2 regions of the Virgibacillus alimentarius genome follow, and region 1 is predicted to be linked to the other one. Evidence: a T-box and tRNA genes for the amino acid it is inferred to sense, from the RefSeq annotation. Region 1 holds a T-box; the other holds one or more tRNA genes.
The links. The T-box of region 1 lies ahead of thrS (threonine--tRNA ligase). A T-box ahead of a tRNA ligase gene usually reads a tRNA of that ligase, here a tRNA-Thr.
Positions count from the first base shown of each region.

Region 2: it encodes a tRNA-Thr, which carries the amino acid that the T-box ahead of thrS (threonine--tRNA ligase) is inferred to sense. The anticodon was not compared.

Region 1 is NZ_JAGIKX010000029.1:30,517-37,723, reverse strand. Features, by position in the region: gene rpmI (50S ribosomal protein L35) at 1-91, opposite strand, end outside; gene infC (translation initiation factor IF-3) at 142-645, opposite strand; ribosomal protein L20 leader region at 777-902, opposite strand; gene J2Z81_RS12660 (RDD family protein) at 1,036-1,536, opposite strand; gene sppA (signal peptide peptidase SppA) at 1,549-2,550, opposite strand; gene thrS (threonine--tRNA ligase) at 2,625-4,568, opposite strand; T-box leader at 4,637-4,870, opposite strand; gene ytxC (putative sporulation protein YtxC) at 4,928-5,779, opposite strand; gene dnaI (primosomal protein DnaI) at 5,941-6,870, opposite strand; gene J2Z81_RS12635 (replication initiation and membrane attachment family protein) at 6,876-7,207, opposite strand, start outside.
Region 2 is NZ_JAGIKX010000010.1:59,465-66,671, forward strand. Features, by position in the region: gene mvk (mevalonate kinase) at 40-1,008, opposite strand; gene J2Z81_RS07590 (hydroxymethylglutaryl-CoA reductase, degradative) at 1,005-2,294, opposite strand; tRNA gene J2Z81_RS07595 (tRNA-Lys) at 2,532-2,607, opposite strand; tRNA gene J2Z81_RS07600 (tRNA-Gln) at 2,904-2,978, opposite strand; tRNA gene J2Z81_RS07605 (tRNA-Tyr) at 2,996-3,080, opposite strand; tRNA gene J2Z81_RS07610 (tRNA-Thr) at 3,137-3,212, opposite strand; tRNA gene J2Z81_RS07615 (tRNA-Val) at 3,351-3,426, opposite strand; tRNA gene J2Z81_RS07620 (tRNA-Glu) at 3,509-3,583, opposite strand; gene fabI (enoyl-ACP reductase FabI) at 3,885-4,661, shown strand; gene J2Z81_RS07630 (helix-turn-helix domain-containing protein) at 4,774-5,223, shown strand; partial or broken gene J2Z81_RS16190 (helix-turn-helix domain-containing protein) at 5,236-5,460, shown strand; gene J2Z81_RS07640 (IS3 family transposase) at 5,473-5,907, shown strand; partial or broken gene J2Z81_RS16270 (IS21/IS408/IS1162 family transposase) at 5,968-7,207, shown strand, end outside.

The DNA.
Region 1 (7,207 bases):
GACTTGTATATGCATGCGAACGTTTCAACTTACCAGTTCCTGTTCTTCTAAATCTTTTTTGAGAACCTTTATGAGTTTTCATTTTAGGCATATAAATTTCCTCCTCGTAATGTTTGAACACTCTATCATAAGATGAATGATTTATTTTTCACTGTTAGGAGCTAGCATCATAAACATATTACGACCTTCCATTTTTGCTTTGGATTCAATAGTTGCAATGTCTTTGACTTCATCTGCTAAACGGTCTAATACTTCTTGACCTAACCCCTTATGTGTAATCGCACGACCGCGGAATCGAACGGAAGCTTTAACTTTATCACCTTTTCCAAGGAATTTTCTTGCATTTCTTAATTTGGTATTAAAATCATGATCGCCAATTCCAGGTGTAAAACGAACCTCTTTTACATTGATTACTTTTTGTTTTTTTCGAGCTTCCTTTTCTTTCTTTTGCTGTTCGTAACGATATTTTCCGTAGTTCATTACACGACAAACTGGTGGTTTTGCATTTGGAGCAACCAAAACTAAATCTAAATTTCTCGTCTGAGCGATTTCTAATGCTTCAGAACGTGATTTCACCCCAAGCTGATCACCATTCGAATCAATAAGACGCACTTCTTTAGCACGAATTTTTTCATTGACATTCATTTCTTTGCTAATATCCAGCCACCTCCAAATTTTTTCTCCTACCATTACTTTAAGCTTCATGTTTCTTAAAGTTATCGATCTATTATTGACAAGCGACTATGATGTTAAGCATAGAAGGATACATCATGTTTCCAGACAAAAATGTGTCGGTACAATATGCACCCACACGTCTCCATTTATCTTTAAGAAGTTTGGAACCAGTTGACTGCATTTTACTGCGTCAATCAGGTGAGAAGCGGGTGCTTCTACTTGTCTCAGATCTTTTACTATTCAATTCAACTTCATAAGGATATCATTTCTTATAAGAACTGTCAAATTTTTATTTTATTAATGTGTAATCCCATGTCAATAAACGGAGAATAGATAAACTATCTATTTCTCCGTTCCTTCCTAATTTTTGTGTATTACTCTAGTATTCCCAACAATATCATGTAATCCTTGCTTCTCTGGGGTAAAGGCTACCACAGCATATAACAAAAAGAGTAAGGCCATTGCCCTATAAATAAATCTTCCTATCACTTCGCGAAAAAGTAAATCACTCCACTTTAAGTCTTTATCATCTATTCGAATAACCCGAAGTCCAAATACCATTTTACCAATCGTTTGTCCGTAAACTTTCGTCATTAATAAAAAATAGATATAAAAAACGAATACACTAACGATACCATTTAAAGTCCAAAACCCAATATCGATCCTGCCGTCCCCAACAAACTTTAATGGACTTAGTAATATTCCATTAATGCTAAAAATAACAATTAGGTCAGTTATATAAGCCCAGAAGCGCATCCAAAAACCTGCATAGCGCTTTTTTTCACTTTCAATTTTATCGTCAGTACCCCGATTATATTCAGACTCACTTTCAACATGATTATTTTTTTGGTAATCACTCACAATGGCACCCCCTCACTTGGAATATAAATACATAGCACGTGGTCCATCGGAATTTCTAATTTGATCCATTATTCCGCTTAATCGACCATCTGATTTAAACATACTTTGCGCGGAAGCCCCAATCAGTTGCTTGAAATTATAGCTTGTTTCATATTCAATAACGCTTGCACCTTTTAAATCATGATCCTCTTCCATTAAAGCTACTGTATCTTCTAACGTTCCTAATTCATCAACTAAATTATTTTCTTTCGCTTGTTTACCTGTATATACTCGACCGTCACCAAGCTTTCTAACTTTACTTTCTGGCATGCCACGTCCATCTACTATAACTTGGACAAACTCATCATATAGTTCGTCAATCATGGTTTGTAATATTTCTTTTTCCTCATCTTTCATCTTCCTTGAAGAGGACATTATATCTTTATATTCACCACTTTTAATTGTGTTAAAATCAATGCCATATTCATCGGCTAATTCAGCAAAATTAATACTTTCCATAATGACGCCTATAGAGCCGGTTAATGTTGCGGGATTAGCCACGATTTTATCAGCCGGGGCAGCAACATAATAACCTCCTGACGCAGCTGTATTCCCCATGGATACATACACAGGCTTTTCTGTCTCTTCCTGAATTTTAGTGACTTTTTCATGTATTTCTGCACTCTCAACGACTCCACCACCCGGGGAATTGATACGCAAAATAATTCCATCTACACTTCTATCCTTACCGGCTTCATCAACCATTTTTAAAAAACGTTTATGATCGTAACCAGGGGAATTGAACATAGAATGAGACCCAGTATCTTGAATAACGCCTTCTAAATTCAAGACAGCAATTTTATTTCTAGTTCCTTGTTTTCCTTTATCAATAACTGTTTCTTTAAAAGCTACCTCATCTTCACTAAATAAATCTTGAAAATCTGTAGTGGCCGCTGTGGTCGATAGTTGAACAACTATGGAGATGACAAATAGTCCAGCTGCTATACCAAGCGCTAACCAACGCTTTCCATCCATTTACCGTTCCACCTTTCTTCATATGTCAATAGACTCACCCAAAATCCTTAAGCATGGAGTGAGTCTTGAAGTTTTTATTTTCGCAATGTTTTACCTTCAATTTCTTGTTTCATCAATTCTTCAAAATCATTGTAAGGCACTGTTTCAGATTTCTTTTCACCATATCTTCTTACATTGACAGCATTATCCTCAATCTCATTGTCTCCGACAACTAATGCGAATGGGATCTTTTGTGTTTGAGCTTCTCTAATTTTATAGCCAATTTTTTCATCCCGCTCATCAACCGCAACCCTTACACCTTGTAATCGGAGTGTATCCGCAACACCCTTTGCATAATCTAAATGGGCTTCTGATGAAACCGGGATAATTTTAGCTTGTACCGGTGCCAGCCATGTAGGAAAAGCTCCTTTATATTCTTCTAGTAAAAAGGCTACAAATCGTTCCATCGTTGAAACAACCCCGCGGTGAATAACAATAGGGCGATGTTCTTTTCCATCTTCACCTATATAAGTGAGATCAAATTTTTCTGCTGCTTGATAATCTAGTTGAACGGTTGATAATGTTTCATCTTTGCCTAAAGCTGTCTTTACTTGTACATCTAATTTTGGACCATAAAAAGCTGCTTCGCCAAATGCTTCAACATAGTCGACCTGCATATCTTCCATTGTTTCCTTCAACATGGCTTGCGCTTTATCCCACATTTCATCATTATCAATATATTTTTCCTTATCTTCTGGATCACGATACGATAAGCGGAAATAATAATCGTTGATACCAAAGTCTTGATATACCCTCTGTATTAGTTTTACAACACGGATAAATTCGTCTTTTAATTGATCCGGACGCGCAAAAATATGTGCATCATTTAATGTCATCCCGCGCACTCGCTGTAATCCCGCTAAGGCTCCTGACATTTCATAACGGTGCATTGTACCAAGTTCTGCTATTCGAACTGGCAAACTACGATAACTATATAATTGATTTTTATAAACCATCATATGATGCGGGCAGTTCATGGGACGCAATATCAATTCTTCATTATCCATTTCCATGATAGGAAACATATCATCATGATAATGATCTAAATGTCCACTCGTTTTATATAAATCAACACTTCCCAGTACAGGTGTATAAACATGGTCATAACCTAATTTTTCTTCTATATCCACAATATATCGTTCAATAATTCGCCGTATAGTAGCTCCTTTTGGCAGCCACATCGGCAAGCCTTGTCCAACCTTTTGGGATATAGTAAAAATCCCCAATTCTTTTCCGAGTTTTCGGTGGTCACGTTCTTTTCGTTCTTCTAAAAGTTTTAAATAGTCATTCACTTGGCTTTTCTTTTCGAAAGCTGTTCCATATATACGTTGTAATTGCTGGTTGTTACTATCTCCTCGCCAGTAAGCCCCAGAGATACTTAATAATTTAAAGGCTTTAATTTTACTTGTCGAAGGAACATGAACGCCTCGGCATAAATCAAAAAATTCACCTTGTTTATAAATGGACACTTGTTCATTTTCAGGAATTGCATCAATTAATTCCAGTTTTAAATTGTCATCAATTTCTTTAAACATTTCTCTTGCTTCCTGACGGGATACTTCGATTCTTTCAATTGCTAAATTTTCGTCAATAATGCGCTGCATTTCTTTTTCAATTTTAGGCAAATCTTCAGGTGTTAAAGAATAATCCATTTCCATGTCATAATAGAACCCTTCTTCGATTACCGGACCTACCCCAAATTTAACATCTTTGTATATGCGCTTAATTGCCTGGGCCATCAAGTGGGCAGCAGAATGACGCATAATTTCGATACCTTCATCATTCTTATATGTAATGATTTCTATTTTTCCATCCTGTGATAGTTGTGTTTTTAAATCAATAAGTTCTCCATCTAACTTTATTGCCAAAGCTTGTTTTTTTAAGCCTGAAGAAATCGATTCTGCAATTTCTTCACCGGTTGTTCCCATTGGAAACTCTTTATTTGCTCCATCTGGGAAAGTGATTGTTATGTTTGACATTTTTACCTTTACACTCCTTTTTGCAATCTTTCTATAATTTAAAAAAGCTCGTCCCTCTGCATTAAATGCAAAGGGACGAGCGTTGATCACGTGGTTCCACCCTATTTTCCATGTTCTTATCTAACTAAGAAATGGCTTCATTATCTTTAACGCAGAATATTCGCTGCTATCTACTGCAAATTTCGATAACAGAGTTCAAAGGTGGTAATTATTTGTATGTATATAGGAAGTTTTCAGCAGGTAGCTCCCCTCTCTTATATATACTTAAAAACAAATAATCTTATCCTTATCAATACTTATGACTATCATGAAATTATAATTTATATTATAGCCTTAGCTGATTTTAAATGCAAGCACCTCTAATAATTTTTTACATGGTGCGGAAAAGGAAAATTGCGAATTGGTTCAAATTCCACTTTTTCTTGAAAAACATTCATAACGGTCGATGTTTTTGGTTCAGAAGGATAATCACCATAAATTTTTATTTTTGCTGGAGCCATAGCTATTAATGGAGATAAATTTAATTCGTCTATATCTAAACCGACAATATATAGTGGTTCTTTTCTGGTAATTTCCCGTAGTTCCAGCGTCGAAAATTTTTTGCCATTAGATTTAAAAAAAGAAAATGAACTGCCTTGGAGAATATAAATCTCCCTATACCCTGGTTCTTTTTTTACTATATATTCACGTAACATATTGATAAATGCTTGATGGTCCTCCTCCCTTTTAAATTCCTCAATGGCCAAGCCAACATAATGGATTAATTCTTTTTTAAAAAATTTCAAACGAAAATTAACGATAGAATCATAATGAACCGTTTCCGTGTTTTTGATATTCTCCATAAATACTGCATGAAGTGTTTGACTAGGATCCTGATTATTTTTGACCCTTAAGCAATCATCATCTTCTCCTGTAAAAATCCAATGGCTTAAATCTAAAATACGTTCTATCTCATCCGTGTTTTTAAAATAATACTTTTCCATGATAATATTTCTCATCATGTCAGACAATCGATGTGTAATCAGCACATCTACCATTGATTTTGCAATTGCAACAATAGATTGGTTATTAACTATTTTATCATTGAATTGTAATCGATTCCCCCAATCTTTATGTACTGTCCAGTACAGCTCGGTATTCTTGTTATAACGAAATAAATGCTCACAAAATGTTATAATTTCTTTATTCGATTCAAAATATACTTCCAACAAATCAACATCACCCTCATCCACAACCAAACTGTTACATTATATGGACGAGGCTCTTAAAAAATGACTGAAAATTAATCATCTTTCTAAGAAAGTATTGACTAGATGCCATAAAAAAGCTGATATAAAAGGATTATTCCCTCTTATACCAGCTATAAAAATTCTTATTTATCACGTCTGTTTTCCCCGTCTAAACTTACTTCTTTACTTACTTGTTTAATTCTTTCAATTACTCTCCCAGCTTTCACTTCTTCTACGCCACCCCGATTTGTATTTGCCAAATGCTGTTCCAACTGTTTTAAATTGTAGTTTGAAGTAAAGAAAACTGGTAATTGCTCCATCATTCGATATTGTAAAATAGAGCCAAGAATTTCATCACGGATCCAAGCTGATTGGGTTTCCGCACCAATATCATCAAACATAAGGACATCCGTATTTTTAAAATAGTCTATTTTTTCGTTTATTGAATTATCTTGAATTGATGTTTTAATCTCTCTAACAAACTCAGGCATATAAATTAACATAGATGAAATATTTAGTTCCTTTAGTTTATTAGCAACCGCTCCAAGGAAATAAGTTTTCCCTACTCCAAATGGACCTGTCAAATACAGTCCTTTTGCTGGTAATTCTGTTTTTGCAAGTTCGAGGAATTGGCTTGTTTCCCGAATAGCTTGACTTCTATCAAGTGTTACATCAATTTTGTCGTATGTTGCCTGCAGAATTTCCTTAGGCATATACAAGCTTTGTATCAGGTTCTGCTGCTTCTTTTGTTTTTCAAATAGAACGTTTTGATGACACTTTTCATAAATAAGCCGAAGCTCCCCATTCTCCACATGTAAAATGGGAGAGTATCCCGGGAGGATATTGATACATCCCTTTAAGGATGAACAATGATTACATTGCTTGGATTGGGATTTATATTCATATAATTTCATTAAATTTTTTTCGATTTCTTTTTGATTTACCTTGTTTAATGTAAGAAATTCCGTAACCTCAGGATCCTTTAAAACTTCCCTTTTGATATTAGTATAATGTTCTTGAAAGGATTTATTTTTCTTCATCCACTTTTTTAATGAAGCTTGTATCGGTTCCATATCAATCATCCTTGCAAATGATTATTTTGTTTATTACTAGAGTGCTTTCGTAGAAGTTCCATAAGTTCTTCTTTCTCTTTCTCCTCATTAACTGCTTGCTGATTTGTTTTTTCATTACGTTTTGATGTTTCTTTTTCTTTCTTTTTTCTTTCCTTAAACCAATCCGGTATAACTTCATTTGATTTAGACTTTGTATTTCTGAACTTATTCGTTTTTGAATACTTTTGATATCTCTCGGTTTCTCTTTTCGCAAAGGCCATCGCTTCCTTAGCACTTTTTAAGTTTGCACGTGACCAATGACTTGCTATTTTTTCTAAATAAGCTTTAGAAAGTTTCA
Region 2 (7,207 bases), on a different contig from region 1:
TAGATATATCTCCTTTTCTTCTCCCTGAATCAAAGGTATTTATGATTGATCCTTTTTCCGTAAAACAAATGGCCACACAGCATGTGCACCAAATCGTCTTAACTTTTCAGAAAGCTGTCTTGAATGCACTTCATTTTTTGCTAGTGCAATAATACAACCACCATTTCCTCCGCCAGTAAGTTTTGCACCTAAAGCTCCTTCTTGACGGGCAAAGTAGATCAATTTGTTTAATCCCGCATCACTTACACCGAGCGCCTCTAATTCTTTTTGTGCCTCGTCTAACATCTTGCCCAATATTTGTTTACCAGCCTTTTCCAAAGCATGCTTTGCCTGGTGTGTTAATTCCCCGATGCGATCCAGTTTGGACTGAATGATTTTAGGAGCAGCTTTAAGCAGCTCTGTTACGGATTCAACTGCTAAACGTGTATCTCCTACTCTTCCGGAGTCAGCTACAATAAAGTGAAAATCGTCGCTAAGATTGATAAATTCGATGGAGCGATCTTTCTCATACCACACTGGTGATTGTGACATGATAGTTAATGAATCAATGCCACTTGGTGCTCCATGTGCATAGGTCTCAGAAATATTTGCGAAATAGAGTAACTCTTCTTCTGTATAGGATACGTTAGCATAAGCAAACAAGGATCTAACCACCGCGACTGCAACGGATGCACTGGAACCAAGGCCCTTACCAGGGGGTATCGATGATTGTATTTGAACTAATAAATCCTCACAGGGCATATTAAGATACTTTAAGGTGCTTTTAATACAATTGACAATGCCTTCTAGTGATTCTGGGGCTGAATCAATTGGACCATGATAAAACGAACTGTCAATTTTTACAGAACCAGGGACATATTCAATAACGGATTCCACACCAACTAATGGAAAAGGAATTGCAATTGCAGGCTGCCCATGGACAACTGCATGTTCGCCAATTAATATTAATTTACTATGAGCTATGCCGATAGCTATTTGTTCTGAGGTTGTTGCCTTTTCTGCACTCATTTTATATACTCTTCCACCAATTCTTTTGCTTTTCCGACACGAATTTCTTTTACATCGACTAATTTCTCAGCAATAATATCGATCATCTCCCCAGTAGCCCCTGCTGCAATTGCAACAGAACGAGAATGTAGTGCCATATGCCCTTTTTGGATCCCATCAGTTACTAATGCTTTTAATGCCCCAAGATTTTGTGCCAATCCAACCGATACAATAATTTGAGCAAGTTCTTGCGCCGATTCCACGCCTAAAATTTTATGCGCTAATTTCGAAATTGGGTGGACGTTTATCGAACCGCCAACAGTACCAACGGACATAGGCAATTCTAATTCGCCGACCAAATTCCCCTCATGATCCACATACCATGTTGTCATGGAACCGTATGAACCATGACGGACTGCATATGCATGTGCGCCAGCTTCAACTGCGCGCCAGTCGTTCCCTGTAGCAATAACAACTGGATCTATTCCATTCATTATACCTTTATTATGCGTCACTGCTCGATATGGATCAGAGGCAGCAAACTCATATGCATGTACAACTCCATCGCGAACTTCTTCACCAGTATAGTTTTCATCTGCTAATAATTCAGGAGGAATCACACAACGTGCACGGGCTAAACAACGATCAGCATAATTGGAAAGAATACGTAAATAAACTTTCCCATCTGTTAGCTGTTCTACAATTGGAGCTAATGATTCTACCATTGTGTTTATTATATTCGCACCCATTGCGTCGCATGTATTCACATATAAATGTAAGACAAGCATTTGGCTAAAGGCGGATCCGGATTCTTCATTTAGAATACGAACTTCTAAATCTTCTGCTCCGCCACCTCTTGCAACCATACTTGGGTAGGCAGCATTTGCATCTTCAATCAAAGCTTGTTTTTCTTTCAAGATAGCGTCCTTTGCAGCATAAATATCAGGACACCCTACAACTTGAATCTGGCCAATCATCAATCTATCTGTAGCCTCTGTCGTAAAGCCCCCAGCTTCCCTAACAATTTTTGCAATATAACTTGCAGAGGCAACAACAGAAGGTTCTTCAATAGCCATTGGGATCGCATATTCCTTCCCATTAATTAAAAAATTCAACCCTAATCCGAGTGGAAGGGGAAAGGAACCCACAACATTTTCTATCATTTTATCCGCAGTACCGACTGGCAGCGGTTCCGCAGAAAATAAATCATTCTTTTCTTCCCCAGAAAGACCATACATTTTTGCCACTAATGCTCTGCGCTCTTCAACTGTCATATTATAAAAACCTGGAATTCTAGAAGTTCTCACGCTACCTCATCCTTTTGAAGTCCATAATTATTTACATCTAAAATATCTATATAAAGCCTTCACTTTTATTTTTCTCAAATAGTAATTATAACATGTTTTATAATTTTTGTATCTATTATGTTAAAAAAGAGTACAAAATGCAAATAAACAAGGTTGACTACAATCATAGCGACCTTGTTTGTTCATGTACTTTATTTTATGTATGATGTATAACCTTAACATTTTTATCATTTTAAGTGGTGAGCCATGGAGGATTCGAACCTCCGACCCTCTGATTAAAAGTCAGATGCTCTACCGACTGAGCTAATGGCTCCTGTATTGTAGTTTTCTTATTTTGTATGAGCGTTTATCATTGGCGACCCCTGCATCTTCCAGCTTATTCAAGGAGGTTAGGTGCTTCGGGGTTACTCGCAGCTGATTCGGTGGGAGCTTTGCTCGTTGCTCTACCGACTGAGCTAATGGCTCCTGTATTGTAGTTTTCTTATTTTGTATGAGCGTTTATCATTGGTGACCCTGCATCTGCTGACTTTTTTCGAAAGTCATTTTTTATGTAGAATAACCTAGATTATATTAATTTTCAATTCAAAAATTGCTCTAAAAACAAAAAAATGGCTGGGCTGCTAGGATTCGAACCTAGGCTACACGGGATCAAAACCCGATGCCTTACCGCTTGGCTACAGCCCAACAATCGTATAAATATATGGTGGAGGGGGGCAGATTCGAACTGCCGAACCCAGAGGGAGCGGATTTACAGTCCGCCGCGTTTAGCCACTTCGCTACCCCTCCATATTCTTGCCTTTAGTACATTTATTATACATATAAATGATACATTTTAATTGAAATGGTGCCGGCCAGAGGACTTGAACCCCCAACCTACTGATTACAAGTCAGTTGCTCTGCCAATTGAGCTAGACCGGCATTTTTACATTTATTAAATGATAAGATTTTAAATCATAACGATCCCTGCATTTTCTAACTTGGCAGAGATAATATGTGTGTCCGAAGACTTCCTTTTATACTATAAATGAAAAACACTCAAAATGCAATAATTTGAAATGGTGGAGGATGCAGGGCTCGAACCTGCGACCCCTTGCTTGTAAGGCAAGTGCTCTCCCAGCTGAGCTAATCCTCCCACAGCATAAAATCTAATATGCTTATTTCAGTAAGATAAATTTAAAACCATCCACTTCGAAATAGCTTTTTTTATAAACAATTGGTGACCCGTACGGGATTCGAACCCGTGTTACCGCCGTGAAAGGGCGGTGTCTTAACCGCTTGACCAACGGGCCTAGCACTAAATAGTATAAGAACAAAAAACAGCTCATATATCTTTTTTAAAATGTTTGTCGTAAACCAACGAATCTTATTATATACAGATTAAATATTTTTGTAAAGAGTAAAATGCATTTTTTTATAAAAATTTTTTTCTATCATGATTTCAGGGCAAAAAGGCTATAATAACAGTAACTTTTCATGATAAACAGTACGCTTATGATACACAGTTTTTTCTATATAGTAAGATTGTATATGCTTCTTTAAGGAAATAAATTAAGTTATAATAGGAAATATAAAATATTTTGGAGGTGCCACATGTCAAGTTTATTAGAAGGAAAAAATATTGTTGTCATGGGTGTTGCAAATGAGAGAAGCATTGCATGGGGAATAACAAAATCATTACATAATGCAGGTGCGAATCTCATCTTTACTTATAGACAAGAGCGATCTTACCAAAAATTAGTAAGGTTACTTGAAAAAAATAATATTACACCAAAGTTAACTGTATCTTGCGATGTCGAAAGCGATGAAAGCATTAAGGTAGCGTTTAAAGAAATAGAAGACAAAGTTAATGTCATTCATGGCCTCGTTCATTCCGTCGCATTTGCTAAAAGAGAAGAATTACAAGGCGAGTACGCGGATACATCTAGGGATGGATTTTTACTAGCGCAAAACATTAGCGCTTATTCCCTAGTAGCTGTCACTAAGCAAGCAAAAGCGTTAATGACAGAGGGCGGAAGTATCGTAACACAAACCTATATCGGTTCAGAACAAGTTATACCAAATTATAATGTCATGGGAGTTGCCAAAGCTTCACTCGAAGCTAGTGTCCGGTATTTAGCTGAAGATATGGGTAAATATGGCATCCGTGTAAATGCTATCTCTGCTGGACCGATACGTACATTGTCTGCTAAAGGAGTATCAGGATTTAATGAAAAGACTTCCATCATCGAGGAAAAAGCCCCTTTACGTCGCAATGTAGATCAAGATCAAGTTGGGGACGCCACATTATTCCTAGTAAGTGAGTTAGCAAGAGGAATAACAGGTGAAGTATTACATGTTGACTCTGGTTACCACATTATTGGCAGTTAAGCACCGTTTTGCCGCCGGGTAAACAAAAAGAGCGTGGATCTAATGATATGCTCCCCTTAAGGTAGACAGATTAAAAAATAAAAATCTGTTTTCACCTTAAGGGGAGTTTTTTATGTCCAATAAATATAAATTTAACTCTAGTAAATTTAAGTATGAAGTGTTAAAGGCATATAAGAATGAAAATTATACCTTAATAGAATTATGTTCAAAATACGGAATTGCGGATGTAACTCTGTATGATTGGGCTGAGAAACATGAGAAATATGGTCTCAAAGGATTGGAGGGCTCAAGGACATTGAAGTCATATTCTAAAGATTTAAAACAAGTAGCTGTAGAAGATTATATATCAGGGGAGCATTCTCAACGTGAGGTCATTCGCAAGTATGAAATTTCTAGCACATCAGTACTCCGAAAATGGATAAAGCAGTATAATGGTCATAGAGAATTAAAAGATACGACAAAGGGAAGGACGAGCTCTATGACTAAAGGGAGAAAAACGACTTGGAAAGAACGAATTGAGATTGTACAAGATGCTTTAGCGAATGGGAAGGATTATCAATAAACTGCGGATAAACATCAGGTATCTTACCAACAAGCATATCAATGGGTACGTAAACACGAAGATGGTGGATGGGATGCGTTACAGGATAGAAGAGGACGTTCTAAAAGTCAAGATGAGTTAACTTCCGAAGAAAAAATGAAGTTAGAAATGCATCGAATCGAAAATGAGAACGAACGTTTACGTGCAGAGAATGCTTTCTTAAAAAAGTTAGAGGGGATCGAAAGGAGGCGAAAATAAGCCAAGTTAGATTTGAAGATAAATATATCGCAATTTAAAGAACTTCATGAAAGTGAAGAATTAAGTATTGTTTTACTATGCGATATTGCAGGTATTTCGCGAGCTGCTTACTATAAATGGTTAAAACGTATACCATCCTCTCGAGAACTTCAAAATGAAGAAATCATAAGGGAAATGAAAATTCTCCATGAGAAAGTTGAGGGTATCTATGGTTACCGTCGAATGAAATTAAACATCAATCGAAAGTTTGGCCAGAATTTTAATCATAAACGTATTTATAGACTAATGAATGTTGCGGAGAATATATTGAATCGTAAATTTACAGCTGAAAAACCAAATGAAAAATGGGTCACGGATGTCACTGAATTCAAATATAGTACCTCTAAGAAAGCTTATTTAAGCGCCATTGTATATGGTAGTCTAAAACTGAACCACCATCGCACTTGAAAACTGAACCACTTCAGTAGAAAATATCCTTAGCATAACTGTCGCTAAGGAGGAGCTGGAGTGATCACTTTGAAGATAAAGCAAAAAATAATCCAATTATATTTAGAAGGTCTAAGTGAACGAAAAATTGCAAAGCGAACAAAGAAAACAAGAAATACAGTGCGCAAATATATTAAGCAGTTTAAACAGAGTAGACAAGAAGATGTGCAGGATTTACCGATTACAGAGGAGGTACTTCGACCTCCAACTTATAAAAAAAGAAATGGAAAACAAAAGGCATTAACTGAAGAAATAAAAGCTAAATTGAGAAGCTATATTAAAGAAAACCAGTGGAAAAAAGAGCATTATATGTCAAAGCAGCAAATGAAAATGACGGATATGCATGAAAAGTTATTAGATGACGGACACAAGATTAGCTATACAACGGAACGAAATTTTGTGAACAAAGAAACATCAAAAATTAAAAGTATATTATTTAGCGATTTTCACTTTACCCTATAGCAACTATCGATTCGCGAGAATCTATGAATCTCAATCTATGGTTTGTGTGCTAGATGTTCATGTTGATTTTATTAACCATACTGGTTTTATACCAAGGGTATTTACATATGACAATATGAGAACAGTAGTAAAGCAATTTGTAGGCACAGAAAGAACAATAACAGACAGTATGGTTCATTTATCAAACTATTATGAGTTTAACATTCGATTGTGCCAACCACGAAAAGGAAATGAAAAAGGGCATGTGGAAAGAAGCGTTGATTTCATTCGTAGAAAAGCATTTTCAGCAGTTTATTCTTTTCAAAGCTTACAAGAGCAAGTATGCATTTAGAATCAACGTTAGAAAAGTTAAATAAAAGAATCTATCACGAACATAAAGTGTCACATCATGAATTGTTGAAGCAAGAAGCAGCACACTCTAAACCAGCTATTTCATCCTTTAATCCATCGGATATGATAGAAGTGCGAGTGAACAAATATAGTACAATTGTTTTTAAACAAAATCATTATTCTGTCCCGGAGGGACACGTTGGGAAGTACATTAAGGCCAAAGTAGGTGCAAAGAAAATTAAATTATTTGTGGAAGGAGAATTAATCGCTGTTCATGAAAGATGTTGGGGACTACATCAGTGGAATATGGATATCAACCATTATTTAAAACATTCGAAAGAAAAAAAGGTGCTATCGCCCAAAGTGAATGTTTGAGGCAAGCACCAACCAAAATAAAAAATATCTACTACGAACATTATATAGGAAAAGAAAAGGAATTTCTAGAATTACTCTTTTATATACAATCGAA